DNA from 3 places in the Paenibacillus sp. 481 genome. Region 2 is predicted to be linked to each of the others. Evidence: riboswitches for the same ligand, from Rfam matches in the RefSeq annotation. Region 2 holds a riboswitch; each other region holds the start of a gene.

Region 1 (4,809 bases), 2.6 Mb from region 2:
TATACAGTCTACTTGACGGGGTACTGTACACTTCTGCGACATCCCCTATCGATATAATCTTCTGCAGTTAGCGCTTCATGTTGATACATGTTAATACATTTTGATTACTCTACAAGCTCGCGCACACTCCGTACTCGAAATCCTACATTAGACATTCACCTAAGTCGTCGTAGCTATAACCGTCTGGCGCTCGCGGTACTCCTGCGCCTTTTCCTGCATGCCAGCGTCAATGGCCGCTTCATCTTCAAGCCCGTTCTCGCGGGCATAATCGCGAATATCTTGTGAAATTCGCATGCTGCAGAACTGCGGCCCGCACATCGAGCAAAAATGTGCGCTCTTCGCGCCCTCCGCCGGAAGCGTCTCGTCGTGATACTCCATCGCGCGCTCAGGATCGAGCGACAAATTGAACTGATCACGCCAGCGGAATTCGAAGCGCGCTTTAGAGAGCGCGTCATCGCGGCGCTGTGCACGCGGATGGCCTTTGGCCAAGTCGGCGGCATGAGCCGCAATCTTATAGGCGATCACACCCTCGCGCACGTCATTCTTGTTCGGTAAGCCGAGGTGCTCCTTCGGCGTTACATAGCACAGCATCGACGTGCCGAACCAGCCGATCATGGCTGCGCCAATAGCTGATGTAATATGGTCGTAACCAGGTGCGATATCGGTCGTCAGCGGGCCGAGCGTGTAAAATGGAGCCTCTTTGCAAATTTCCATTTGGATATCGACATTCTCTTTGATTTTGTGTATCGGCACGTGGCCCGGGCCTTCGATCATCACCTGTACATCGTGTTTCCACGCGATATCGGTCAGCTCGCCAAGTGTCGTTAACTCGGCAAATTGCGCCTCGTCGTTAGCGTCGTAAATACTGCCCGGACGTAAGCCGTCTCCGAGCGAGAAAGCGACGTCGTATGCTTTCATAATTTCGCAAATTTCTTCAAAATGCGTATATAAAAAGTTCTCTTTATGATGAGCCAAGCACCAAGCCGCCATAATCGAGCCACCACGAGACACGATGCCCGTCATACGCTTGGCCGTCATCGGTATGTAACGCAGCAATACGCCTGCGTGAATCGTGAAGTAATCAACGCCTTGCTCTGCCTGCTCGATCAGCGTATCGCGGTATATTTCCCACGATAAATCTTCCGCTTTACCATTCACCTTTTCCAACGCTTGATAGAGCGGCACTGTCCCGACCGGAACGGGACTATTGCGAATAATCCACTCGCGAGTCGTATGAATGTTCTTGCCTGTCGACAAGTCCATAATCGTATCTCCGCCCCAGCGAATCGCCCACGTCATCTTCTCGACTTCCTCTTCGATGGAAGAAGCAACAGCCGAGTTGCCGATGTTCGCGTTTATTTTGACGTGGAACTTCTGCCCGATGAGCATCGGCTCACATTCAGGGTGGTTAATGTTCACAGGCAAGATCGCTCGCCCCCGTGCGATCTCGTCACGCACGAATTCAGGCGACACCCCTTCCCGAATCGCCGCGAACTCCATTTCCGGGGTAATGATGCCACGGCGGGCATAATGCATCTGCGTGACGTTGCTACCGCTCTGTGCCCGCAAAGGGCGGTGCCCATCGCGGGGGAACAGTTCTGCGCCCGCAACACGCACGGCATTCAATGTGCGGAAGCCGTTGTCTTCTGGCTTCATCGTGCGGCCGTCATAGGCTTCAACGTCGCCGCGCTCTAATATCCAATTGTGGCGTAGCTCCGGTAAGCCACGACGAATGTCGACCTCATATTCGAGGTCTGTGTAAGGCCCGCTTGTGTCGTAGACGCACAAGGGCTCATTGATTTGGACTCCGGCCTGCGTCTCCGTAATGGCCAACGATATTTCACGTTCGGGCACACGAATATCTGGACGTGATCCAACCTTATATACTTTACGACTATTAGGAAATGGGGCACATAACACTCGCTGCTCTTCATTGGCAGGAACAGCTTGGGACTCCTCTTGATTCGGCTGAAGGGATTGGTTTGATTGGTTTGATTGATCAGCTTGGTTAGCTTGGTTAGCTTGGTTAGCTTGGTCATCTTCGTCAGTTTGATCAGCTTGGTTAGCTTGCTCAGCTTGGTTAGTTAGGTTTGACAGGTCAGTTTGGTCAGTTAGGTTTGACAGGTCAGTTTGGTTAGTTAGGTTTGACAGGTCAGTTTGGTCAGCTTGACCCTGCTGGATAAAATGCTGAAGTGGCTCAGACGCCTGTGATGCACCCGATAGAATAGTTGGATTGTTGGCAGACTCTTTTTGTTGCGACATGATTGATTCCTCCTCATTGAACATATGCTTGCCTTGAGCAGCTTAACAGCGTTACCTGACGAATCCGCTGGAAGGCAGAGAACATAACCGTTCACCCCGCTCATGGTTCCGCAACATGGCACGCCTCTTATTCACCGTAACCGCATTACCGTGAAGAGACTGCACGCCTATCACCAACATGAGCATGGAAGGATCAAATCTTAGCTTACTTACACGTTAACGTCGCTCTGCTGCTATGACATACAAAAAAGCCGGTTCCTGAAAAGAACCGGCTTCATACGCATACAGACGTCGTCTTAGTGCTAAGACGCTCCTAATGTGCCGATTACTTCCCTACGCTGGTATAATCCAGATCAGGTGCAAAGGGTTTAAGATCTTCATCGCGATCTTGTCTCAGCCCACGCTGGGGGCTCCCCTAGTAACGCATTAATAACAATTGTTATGGAAATGATTAACTTATTAAGTCACCACTACAATACACGAAAACATTTCATTTGGCAACGAAAAATGTACAGACATTTCAACACCTTGCGTTGTCTAGGCAACGACCTATTTTTAACCCTCGCCCATCCATAAATGCCCTACAAGTCATAGCATACAGCAACTTTAGCGTAAAGGGTGTGTATGATTTGCCACAGGACAGATCGTGGACTCCTTCTGCTCCCGCGTCTTATGAAACTTCTACCGTCCCTCCACCACCTTCCTATATTCCAGACCTGACAGCTGTTCAGATAACTTCCGACTATGGGCTAGACTATGGCAACACAGGAGGTTATGGGAGTGGATATGGCAGCGGAATTGGTGGTGCATACGGGGGCGGATTTGGCAGTGGGTACGATTGGCAATACGCCGGAAATTCATATCATAGTGGAATTAGTTCAAGTATGGCTTCCTTGTGCCGTAATAAATTTACGTATATCGTAACGACGAATAATTTAAGATTTTGGTTCTATCCAACCGAGGTGAGCAGGCACAAATTTAAGGGATATATTTGGTTTCGTAAAAATTGGCATTCAACGACGCTCGATTTACACCAGATTAAAATGATCGGCTGTGTCGAGCCGTAACATCTGGACGTTATGTTCTCTGATGTCCCGTTAAGTACCGTTATGCCCCCTTATGTCCCATTACGCCTCATAGTGTCCCATGTTGTGCTGTTCCCATTTATTCATAAAAAATAGCCTTGTCGCAACCGTACGTCCAAAGTACGGTCGACAAGGCTATTTTTATATAAGCTTGCAACTCATTAAGCTGCCGACTCACCGGAAGCTGGCTTTGCTCCACTCGTTCCACGAATATCAGCTACAGTACGAATCGGATAATTGCGGAAAACAATGGATCCCAACCAACCAATAATAGCCCCAACTACGGCGCAAATAAGTGCGCAAATCGTAACCGTGAGCGCGTCATTATAGCCATACATGACCATAAGCCCCGCGATCGGCGTCGCTGTGCCTGTTGCATTGTTAATAAGGCCAAACATCGACACGACAACACCAGCTGCCGCACCACCGACAAAGTTAGTCACGTATATCGGTATCGGGTTGGCCGAAATCAGATCGGCCTGCGTGAGCGGCTCAATCGAGACCGCAATCGTCGTACGACGATCACCAAATTTCATCCGATGGAAAAAGACAAAGTTCATAAAGGACGAGCCCATAACAGCAAGCGCCCCGATCGCCATTGGCAAGCCTGTCAGTCCAAGCATCGCTGTAAGCGCCATTGAGCTTAGTGGTGCTGTAGCTACCACCGTAATAACGCCACCCAAGATAATACCCATTATAATCGGACTTTCATTGGCCGTTGCTAAAATAATATTTCCGATATTCAGCAAAGTCATATCAACTACAGGACTTGCTAGAACCGCAATACCTCTAGCTAACGGTGCCGCTACGATGATGCAGACAATAAGATCGAGGCCAGCCGGCACCTTTTTTTCAATCCATTTCACGAGGTAAGATACGATATATCCCGCAAAAAAACCTGGCAACAGCCCAAGCCCTGAACAGACCACCCCGAGCATAAGCGCATATACGGGTGACACGCCCATCGCCAATGCGACAAGCGCTGCTGCTGCGACGCCGCCCATACCGCCTGCGGCTAATCCGACATCTTTTAAGAACGCAATTTGCAGCATATCTCCGCCCACATAGCTTTGAAATGCTTCTACAAGAAAACTTGCCACAGCAGCACTCGCAAGCGCCCCCATCGCTTTCATACCGTTCGGAGCCTTGTAGCTAAACAAACTGAACAACGATAATACGAGCAGCAGTAAGGCCGTACCTTGAATGATTTGCATATTACCTTTCTCCTTCACATTCCAACGAATTGTATGGTAACACACCAACCAATTGCAACCGTTTACACATATATATGGTAGTCTATCAAATTTTCATTTCATTTTCATCAGCGAAAATTAGGAATCCTCTAACATGAATACCCAACTAACTGTGCCCGAAAATAAAGAATGACTGTCCAGTATGAGCACATCACATACCAGACCGCCATTTTTTACGGAAGCCGCTCGGCTTCATTTTCATGAGCTAC
Region 2 (4,809 bases):
AGTACCCTTTTTTTCTAAAAGTAAGGGGGGAGTTCTGTGGAAGCTAACACGCGCAGCATGATTGAGTTTGCTGTCGCATGCACCATGTTTATGAGTGCGTTAGGATTATCGTTTGAGTTAGTGCGGAGTAATACGAGTACGATAACAGCTCTGTTTTCACAAAATCTGATTAAAGATCGCAACGTCAACCACACTTTGACACAAGCTCAAGCTCCGGTTATTTTAGGTGCTGAAATTGTACACATGATAAGGTTCATTTCCGAGCTGAGTATTGACATCGAAGTGGAAGGGCATCTTTTTAGACCGGACACAGCTATTGATTCACTAGATTTATCTTTTATAGCAACGCAAAAAAGGTACAGCGTCGTTCAAATACGAGATGAAGTGGGCAAGCTCGTACGTCTTCGTTACGACTAGGGGGAGTTGTGTGTCAAATTCAATCGAAAAGCTTGTAGGTGTGCTGCTGTGCATTTTGCTATTGTTCATTTACCCGCTAATGGACTTTTTTCAGCGACAGGATGATATTTCTTCCATGTATGTGTTTAAAAGTGTAACTGCTTTTGTTGATGCTGCACGGGACAAGGGGTTCGTTACGCCGCAAATGTATGTAGATTTTACACGTGAGTTGGAGCAAACCGGAAATATGTTTCATGTACAAATGGAGCATTATCAGAAGAAATATGATCCCCTTTATGAAGATCCGAATCATGCATCAAGCTTTAAAAATGATTTTCTTGTCCATCATGAGCTTGTAAATACGGAGGGTATATTATTGGTGATGTTCCCCGATTCTAAAGAACCTATGGATGCACTTAGTCGTCGTTATGAGATGAAAGCTGGCGATTATTTTAATGTTATCGTAAACAATGCAAACCGCACTAAAGCGACAGTGTTGCACGAGTTTTTAACTCAATCTTTAAGCTCAAATGAAAAGATCGTCATTCCTGTAGGGGGAATGGTGCGTAATGAAGACTATTAAATTAGCTATTTTTTTCGTACTTATTTTGTCGCCTTTTTTTTGGCATAACCGTCTTTATTCGCAAGAACAAATGTTCAATTTACATACGGAGCAAAAATACAATCAGATGTTAAATACGGCTGTCGATGATGCAGCCTTGATTCTTCAGCAATCAGCAGTTTGGAAAGAGGCAGAAGAGGGGTACGAATCGGATAAACGGCTACAATTAAACAAAGAGCTGGCGCTGCAAACTTTTTTTCGTTCATTGCACCTTAATTTGCAAATTGTGACTGATCCTATTAGTCAATTACAACTGAAAAATTATATTCCAGTCGTGCTCTTGCTCGGTTACGACGGGTATGAGCTGTATGCTGAGGAACAATTTGTCGATACGAAACAACAAGTACAGTTCACACATGTTTGGATGCCTAAACGGCCATACAGTTATGTTGATCCACATGGAAACGTGTTCTCATTTACACTAGATGATTTTGTTACGGTGTACACCACCACTGGACAATGGATTAGAGGATACCAACGTGAATTGCAATTGTCGACTCATATTCCGCTTTTGCAAGATGAAAAATCGTTTGATGCTGTGCGCCGTACGATGATTGTTAATCGGGTACAAGAAGATGTAGCTTATCGTATTAATTTGCACAATGAGTGGTCAAAACGAAACGGTGTTGCATACACATTTACACTGCCGACCATTTCAACAGAGGAGTGGCATAATTCAATAGACGATGTAGGTATTATCGCTTTCGTTCAGGGATTGCCGATGGGTACGGCTCGTTACAACAATTATGCGTTAGGTGGAGCAAGATTAATAAGGAATGAGTATGTCTATGGTACGACTATTCAGGGGATAAAGGTTGCTTATCCTCAAGCTTGTAAGCCGATAGTGATCGAGGAAACGTTCACAGGTGCGCGTGAAGCAGCAAAACAAGGGTATTATCCGAAGCGGTGTAAATAGTGGAAAATATGCAGGGGTAATTTGGTAACAAGTTCTTTCCAAACGAAAAAAATCGTGATACACTTACGGAGCATTGCACAATAAGAATACATATCTATCACTAGGGGTGCCATCTTGGATGGCTGAGATGAAGCAAATGCTTCGGACCCTTAGCACCTGATCTGGATTATGCCAGCGTAGGGAAGTGTGGATTGATTGGTGAGAACGACAACCATTAAATGATGTGTCTAACGAATTGGCAAGCTCAATCATGCTGGGCAGACGAATACATTGTCTGTATGATACTGCGAATATCAACTGTGCACGTGGTTCCGTCCGCTAGGGACGTATCATTGTGCCACGACAAGTTGACTAGCTGAGCTGCTTCCAAGTTTTTGACACTCGTTATGGTCAACCAACGATCATAACCACTCTCTACGTGAGAGTGGTTTTTTTGTGTGGAAATATTGAGAAATATCGAGAATTAGCGAGCTTAAATAATGAAGGAAGTGAACGGATTGATCGAGCCGTGGCTGCATGTTGTTACACCTGATGCCGTTCTCCCAGATGAGATCGTACATATTGCATGTGAAATTCATGACAAGGTCGATGTATTGCACATTAGGCAAAAGCAGTGGTCGGCTCGGCAAATTTGGGACGTTGTTGAACGTTGTAGGCATGCGGGCGTGTCGATGCACAAAATTATCGTTAATGATCGCGTAGACGTTGCAGCCGCATTGCATGTACGAGGCGTACAGCTTGCTTATCATAGCTTGCCTGCTCATGTCATACGAACTTCATTTCCACAGTTAGCTATAGGTGTATCGGTGCATAATCCTGAAGAAGCTCGAAGCGCCGCTGCTGCGGGAGCAGATTATATGTTGTTTGGTCACATTTATCCGACTGCATCCAAAGAAGGCTTAGCACCGCGCGGGATCACAGCTCTGCGTGCATGTCGTGATGCTGTGCCATATATTCCTACTATTGCAATAGGCGGCATTAAAGAAGAGCTCGTAATAGAAGTAATTGCAGCTGGCGCTTCAGGAGTAGCTGTTATGTCGGCCATCTGGGGGGCAGACAATCCTGCCAGCTCCGTGCAACGGTTTCGTGATGCGCTGCATGCTGCGGTATGCGCTAGAGGTAAATTGTCCGACTGAGCCAACGGAAACGAGGAGGGGTTGTATGGGGAGCGGGTTAACTTACAACGGGAAAAAGGTTAACAGTTCGGATGTGGTCGTTGTTGGGGGTGGAGTAATTGGTTGTAGTGTTGCTTATGAATTAAGTAAGCGTGGCGTGCGTGTAACGCTGCTGGAAAAAGGAACGATCGGTTCTGGATCGAGTTGCGCGGCCGCTGGAATGTTGGCACCTGTTGCGGAGCGTATTGCTCAGCCGGAGCTTGCTCAGTTTGCATGCTTGAGCAAATCGCTGTTTCCTAGCTGGACAGAAGAGCTATGGGAGTGTGCCCATGTGGATGTAGAGCTACGACTGCGTGGCTTGTTAATACCTGTAGCGACGAATGAAAATGTGCAGCAAATCGAAGCGCAACTGCATGCTGCCGCAGCATTTGCTGATAATACAGCTGCTGCTAGCAGCCATTGGCTTGCAAGCGATCTACTAGCACGGCTGTATCCGGCGCTTCATGATTCGCTTGCTGGAGCCTTCTATGTGGAGGAAGGCCACGTTATGCCGACGCTGCTGATGCAAGCATTAGCAACAAGCGCACGTCTTCATGGTGCGCAATTGCTAGAGCATCGTGCCGTAGTGAGACTGTTGCACGAGCAAGGCCGCGTTGTTGGTGTGGAGACGATGGACGGGGTGTGGCATGCTGACCACGTTGTTATCTGTTCTGGATTGGAAAGCGCTATGTTTACCCAATCGTTCGGACTAGACCTTCCATTACATGCTGTGCAAGGCGAACTCGTCGTTGTTCAATCCCATAACATTCATTTGGAGCAAGTTGTTTATGGAGCGGGAACGTATATCGTTCCGAAAGGAAACGGGTATTTTTATATCGGTGCCACGTCTAACGCGCATTGTTATGACCACCATGTTCGTGCGCTAGCTGTGCAGCGATTGATCGAGCAGGCAACTGCATATGTGCCGTCTATTGCAGATGCCCGTTTCGTGGAAGCTTGGGCAGGTTTACGCCCGTGCACGCCAGATGAATTGCCATACATAGGGCCGGTGGAGGACATTGAAGGGTTGTGGATGGCGTCCGGGCATTACCGCAATGGGATTTTGCTCAGTGCCGCAACGGCACAAGGGGTTGCGCAATGGTTATTAGCGGGAGCGGCGAAGGAACATATGCCGTGGGAGATGTTGGCGGCATTCAGTCCGGATAGACAACATTCCAAGTCAATACATCCTGCTGCACAAATGAATGCCGAGATTCGTATGACTTAAATTGACCATTGGATGAAGTCACTCACAAATTATGTCGCTAATGCCGTTACTAATGCCTTTAAGGGTGCCTTCATTTATGCCGCTTCATCTCAAAGAACAGGAGGATTCGTATGCAGCAACTAACTATTAATGGAAAATTCATGGACATACCAGAAGAAGTTCATACCGTGCAGCACTTGTTGGAGTGGCTGCAGATGAGCAATCGTATCGTTATTGTCGAACATAACGAACAGATCGTGATGAAAACCGAGCATGTCGATAAACGAATTCAACATGGTGACAAAATCGAAATCGTACATTTTGTCGGAGGGGGTTAATTTGAATATGGACCAATTGGAGTTGAATGGGCAGTTGGCAGAGCAGTTGAAAGAGCAAATGAAAGAACAGTTGCAAATAGGGCCGTACTCTTTTAAGTCGAGGTTGCTTCTCGGAACCGGAAAGTTTCCCGACTTTACTATGCAACAGCAAGCCATAGACGCTTCTGCATCAGAAA
Region 3 (4,809 bases), 2.7 Mb from region 2:
GTTGGGACGGCAATTCGCTCACTTTAAATGAAATGGAGTCATTTGTGGTAATAGGCAAATTATAATTATCAATTCCTAGCACAGCTGGTGTAGGAAGAGTCTTATACGTACTAAAAGTATACATACATGTCACCCACGCTGAGTCGCCCTTCCCCTCACGAGTACAGGTTGTATATAGCGGAAAGGCAACTTTATTATCAAAATTGAACATATAATTCTTATCGTTTCTCGGACTACGAGCAATATAGCTACCCTTGTTATCCTTCAAATAAAATCCTACTTGATGATAGACCTCTAGAATCAGATCTTCATTAGGTGGTGCGACATTGACAGGCAGCTTGGTCTGAACCTCGATTTGAAAAGCACTCGCATGATAAATCATGCGCGTAGGCTTAATTCGCGTACCATCTGGAGCAACATACTCACCATTCAATGGGACAATCTTCATCTGCTTTCTCGCCGCCGTCATATCTACGTCTAGACTAAACCGCCAGTCTCCCTTAACGATCGTCGATTCAATATCACTCTGCGGGTATCTTTCGTAACCGAGATGGTCGACATTCCCCTTAATGGTTACACGATCTGTCTCCAAAGGTCCGTACAAAGCGAGGTCTGTAATATAGTAGCCATCCTCTGCGTTCTGCGTCCTCCCACCTTGAGCAAGGATCGATTTCCCGTTGGCATCCACTACGTCGATTGAATCTGTACTCAGCAAATTACTGTTAAACTCCCCATCCGGTTTGCGCACACGGTAGGCCATAACAAGACGCGTCGTATCGACGACAATTTCTTTAATTTCCAGCGTGTAGCCTTGGTCTTCCACTTTTATATTTGTAAAATGATGAATGCCTCGATTCTCAGACTGCAATAGCCCTACATCGCTTGTCTCACCTGCGCCAAATAGGGAATGAACCCAATTCGCTATGGTCGGTTGTGTGAAAATGAAGGATGCGATGATAAATAAGAGAATAGCGGCAGCCAGCCGCTTTCGGCTCAACCTCATCCATTGTCGTTTAACTCGCTTATCCTGCTTATCCTTCAAGAGACTATGCAGACCTTCTGTTGCTTGCTTCTGATCCACTGAATTTTGCAACGCTTGATTCTGACCTACTTGATTGTGCGACGCTTGGCTTGTCCCACTGCCGAACACCTCGTCAAATAGTGGACTAGCCACTTGCTTGGATAAATCGTAATCGGCTTTGACGATCGGCCCTTCAGCAACAATCACCCCCATTACATTCGCCGTAAATGAATCATCGAGCTTGTCAGCGTACAGCATGCGATGCATCATGTTCTGCTCTTCCATGCAAGCATCCAGCAGCTTGCGGCAGGACGAGCAGCCATCCATATGCGGCATCATAGTCTCAAGCTGCCCATTTGCAAGCAGCTCATCCATTCGCTCATAGGTAAGACATTTCATAGACATGCTGACCTCCTTCTTGCACGATTTCCTGTCTTAACGCGTGCTTGGCGCGGTGCAATGCATTTTTCACCTGATGCATCGATAAATCCGTTACTTCGCATATTTCCTCATAGGTAAGCTCATTCGTATAACGCAGCATAATGACCATTCGCTGCACTGGCGGTAGCTGATGAATATAATGCTGCACGTGCTGCTTCGATTCTGCACGAAGAAATAACGTTTCCGGCGTTGTCTCATCCGCCATGAGCTCTTGATCCAATTCCATGAACGAAAGCTGCTTTCGTTTAAATCGATCTTGATACGTTCTAACGACGATGGAATATAACCACGCGGCAAAGCTTCTATTTCGATCGTGTTCAGCTAGCTTGCGGTACGCCTTAATGAAGGCGTCCTGCGCTGTATCCTGTGCGTCTTCATGACTGGCTCCCATGCCAATGAGCAAGCCGTACATTTGCCGTTTATATTTGTTGACTAGGATGGCGTACAGTTCCTGTCTACCATCTAATATTTGCTCAATGATGTCTTTATCTGATTGCGTGCTGCTCATGGCCATCCCCCTTCATCGTTGTCTGTTCCCTTTTCTGTTCATACATATGGACGAGCCAAATCGGTGTAACTTCTCACTTTCCCATCACTTTTTTCAAAAAGAAGAAAGCTAAAGCTCTCCTCCCTTCCATTTAAACAGCAATATAGTCGTACTGGAACTTCTCGTTGCCAACATAGTATGAATATTGTATGATATGAGCAATTAAGCAGTCATACAATTTCGGGGGCCTGAGGAATCAGGCTGAGATAGTAGCTAATCCACCGCTACTGACCGTTAATCTGATCTGGGTAATGCCAGCGTAGAGAACATATGAGAACGTATATTTCGTCGTGCGATTTCGCAGTATACGACTTTGGACTCTTTCTACCGTCTGGCATTTTCCAGACGGTTTTTTGTATGCACCGATAAGCGACACACAAAGGGAGAGGGTCTTTTTGCAACATCAGACAGCAGGTAGCAACAAATTAAAGTTCACTGACATTTTGATTACGGTGATGATCGGTATCGTGTTTGGCGTCATCTTTAAGTTATGGGATAGTGTGTACAGCATGGCGAAGCCACTGTTCCCACAAGCAGGACAACTGACTTATGGCATGTGGTTTATGGCAGGGCCGTTTGCTTACTTGCTTATTCGTAAGCCGGGAGTTGCACTGCTCGCAAGCCTTGCGGCAGCTAACTTATCCGCATTGCTCGGATCAGCATGGGGCTTGGAGACGATTGTGTACGGATTGGTGCAAGGCTTGGCTGCTGAATTGGTATTTGCAGCCGTTCGCTATCGGAAATATGGGCTGGCGATTGCAGGTATCGCGGGCATTATGTCGGCGGCAGGCTCATTCCTCGTCGATCTCGGATACAGCTATGCCAACTATGAGACGTGGGTACTCGTACTGAAATACGGGCTGCGCGTTGTCAGTGCGTTCTTGTTTGCAGGTGTGTTCGCCTATGCGTTGATGAAGGCGCTAGAAGCGACTGGTGTTACGAGATCGATTCGCCCCGCTTCGCGAGAAGATTATGCATCGTTGGATCGCTAGAACGGACTTGATGATAAGAAAGCTAGATGTCTAACGACTGATTTACGATAAGGTGGTAAACCATGCAACAAACACAAGGCACAACATCTGTTTCGCTTACTCGTTTGCGCCTGAAATTCCCGGGAGAGGAATCCTTGCTGTTCAAGGACCTCTCCCTTGACGTTTCCGTCGGGCAGAAGGTACTGCTGCTTGGGCCAAGTGGCTGTGGCAAGTCTACCTTGCTGCAAGTGCTAAGCGGCATTATTCCGCAATCGCTAGAAGTTCCTCTCAAGTATGAGGATCGGCAGCTACCACGTCATTGGGGCTATGTGTTCCAAGACCCTGACACCCAATTTTGCATGCCGTACGTGGACGAAGAGCTGGCCTTCGTGTTGGAGAACCTATCCATTCCTCGCGAACAAATGCCTGCACGAATGCAGGCTATTTTGGAGCGGGTCGGATTGCATTTTACGGACTTGCATACGCCGATCCAGTCCTTATCCCAAGGGATGAAACAGCGATTGGCGCTTGCTTCCGTGCTGCTGCTTGAGCCAGAGGTGTTGTTTCTGGATGAGCCATCAGCTTTGCTCGATCCGGAAGGAACCGAGCAAGTTTGGGATACGGTCAAAGATATCGCGGGTGCGTGCACGATTCTGATTGTCGAGCACAAAATAGAGCACGTCATCGACGTGGTGGATCGGGTGCTGCTGTTCGACAATGAGGGACATATTATGGCCGATGGTCGGCCTGAGGAGATTTTTACAGCGCATAAAAATAAGCTGATCGACTACGGCATCTGGTATCCCGGTGTCTGGCAAGATTATGCCGATTCGGAGTCCTACCAGACGATTGTGCGGAGTAGGCAGTCGGAGCTGCGGGAGCAGCGAGAGCAACGGGAGCTGCGCGAGCAACGAGAGCAAACGCATGAGGCAGCGATGCTTGAGACAAGGCCAACTGCAAGTATTACTGAAGATGCTACTGAACTTTTCACTAAAAAGCCCATCCTATCCTTGCAAGATTTCGCAGGCTACCGCGAGCAAGAGATTAAAGTCTGTGTACCGAAGGCCGAAGTCTATCCTGGAGAATGGATTGCGATAGTAGGCGAAAATGGCGCTGGTAAGAGCACGCTGCTGCTATCCCTGATGCAGTTGCTTAGCACGACTGGTAAGTATATTATCGCTGGCAGGCTGGTGCCGAAAGCGAAGAAACGTTGGTTCGGAACAAGTAACCCGCAGCCCCCTGCGGAGCTAGCCTTCGTCTTTCAAAATCCTGAGATGCAGTTTCTGACGAACTCCGTCTACGAAGAGTTAGCGTACGAACTCCGTCTAATGGAAAGGACAGACACCGAGATCGAACAGCAGGTAACGAGAATGCTTAACGCGTTCGAGCTTGATTCAGTCGGATTGCAGCGGCATCCGTACCACTTGTCGCTTGGGCAGAAGCGCAGGCTAAGCGTAGCCTCCGCTATGATGCGAGAACGCCCGGTACTGCTGCTTGATGAGCCTACGTTCGGGCAAGATGCCCGCAACACATTCGCTATTCTCGACAAATTAGAACGGCTCCGCGCAGCTGGAACCGCGATTATAATGGTCACGCACGATCAGCATATTGTGCAGCACTTTGCGGATCGCGTGTGGCAAGTAGAGCATGGCCGGCTTACAGAATCGGTATGGTCGGCTGAACACGCAAGCGCAAGCGTAAGCGCGACCAGAACCACAACAGCAACAGCAATCAGAACTGAAACTGAAACTGGGACTGGAACAGGAACAGGAGCAGGAACTGCAACTGCAACTGCAACCAGACCCAGACCCAGAACCGAAACCGCAGCC

The links. A riboswitch is a leader RNA that binds a small molecule or an ion and turns the genes downstream of it on or off. The one in region 2 is predicted to bind thiamine pyrophosphate.
Region 1: it holds a riboswitch for thiamine pyrophosphate, as region 2 does, so the genes downstream of both, thiC (phosphomethylpyrimidine synthase ThiC) here and KIK04_RS21260 (thiamine phosphate synthase) in region 2, are expected to answer to the same signal.
Region 3: it holds a riboswitch for thiamine pyrophosphate, as region 2 does, so the genes downstream of both, KIK04_RS08005 (ECF transporter S component) here and KIK04_RS21260 (thiamine phosphate synthase) in region 2, are expected to answer to the same signal.

Annotation. Positions count from the first base shown of each region.
Region 1 covers NZ_CP075175.1:1,726,107-1,730,915, forward strand. Annotated here, with positions in the region: gene thiC (phosphomethylpyrimidine synthase ThiC) at 160-2,262, opposite strand; TPP riboswitch at 2,576-2,689, opposite strand; gene KIK04_RS07415 (hypothetical protein) at 2,796-3,329, shown strand; gene KIK04_RS07420 (PTS sugar transporter subunit IIC) at 3,509-4,561, opposite strand.
Region 2 covers NZ_CP075175.1:4,824,130-4,828,938, forward strand. Annotated here, with positions in the region: gene KIK04_RS21245 (hypothetical protein) at 37-417, shown strand; gene KIK04_RS21250 (hypothetical protein) at 428-979, shown strand; gene KIK04_RS21255 (hypothetical protein) at 966-1,934, shown strand; TPP riboswitch at 2,027-2,134, shown strand; gene KIK04_RS21260 (thiamine phosphate synthase) at 2,414-3,070, shown strand; gene thiO (glycine oxidase ThiO) at 3,096-4,316, shown strand; gene thiS (sulfur carrier protein ThiS) at 4,427-4,633, shown strand; gene KIK04_RS21275 (thiazole synthase) at 4,692-4,809, shown strand, end outside.
Region 3 covers NZ_CP075175.1:1,867,938-1,872,746, forward strand. Annotated here, with positions in the region: gene KIK04_RS07995 (DUF4179 domain-containing protein) at 1-1,426, opposite strand, end outside; gene KIK04_RS08000 (RNA polymerase sigma factor) at 1,401-1,970, opposite strand; TPP riboswitch at 2,180-2,294, shown strand; gene KIK04_RS08005 (ECF transporter S component) at 2,405-3,001, shown strand; gene KIK04_RS08010 (ABC transporter ATP-binding protein) at 3,064-4,809, shown strand, end outside.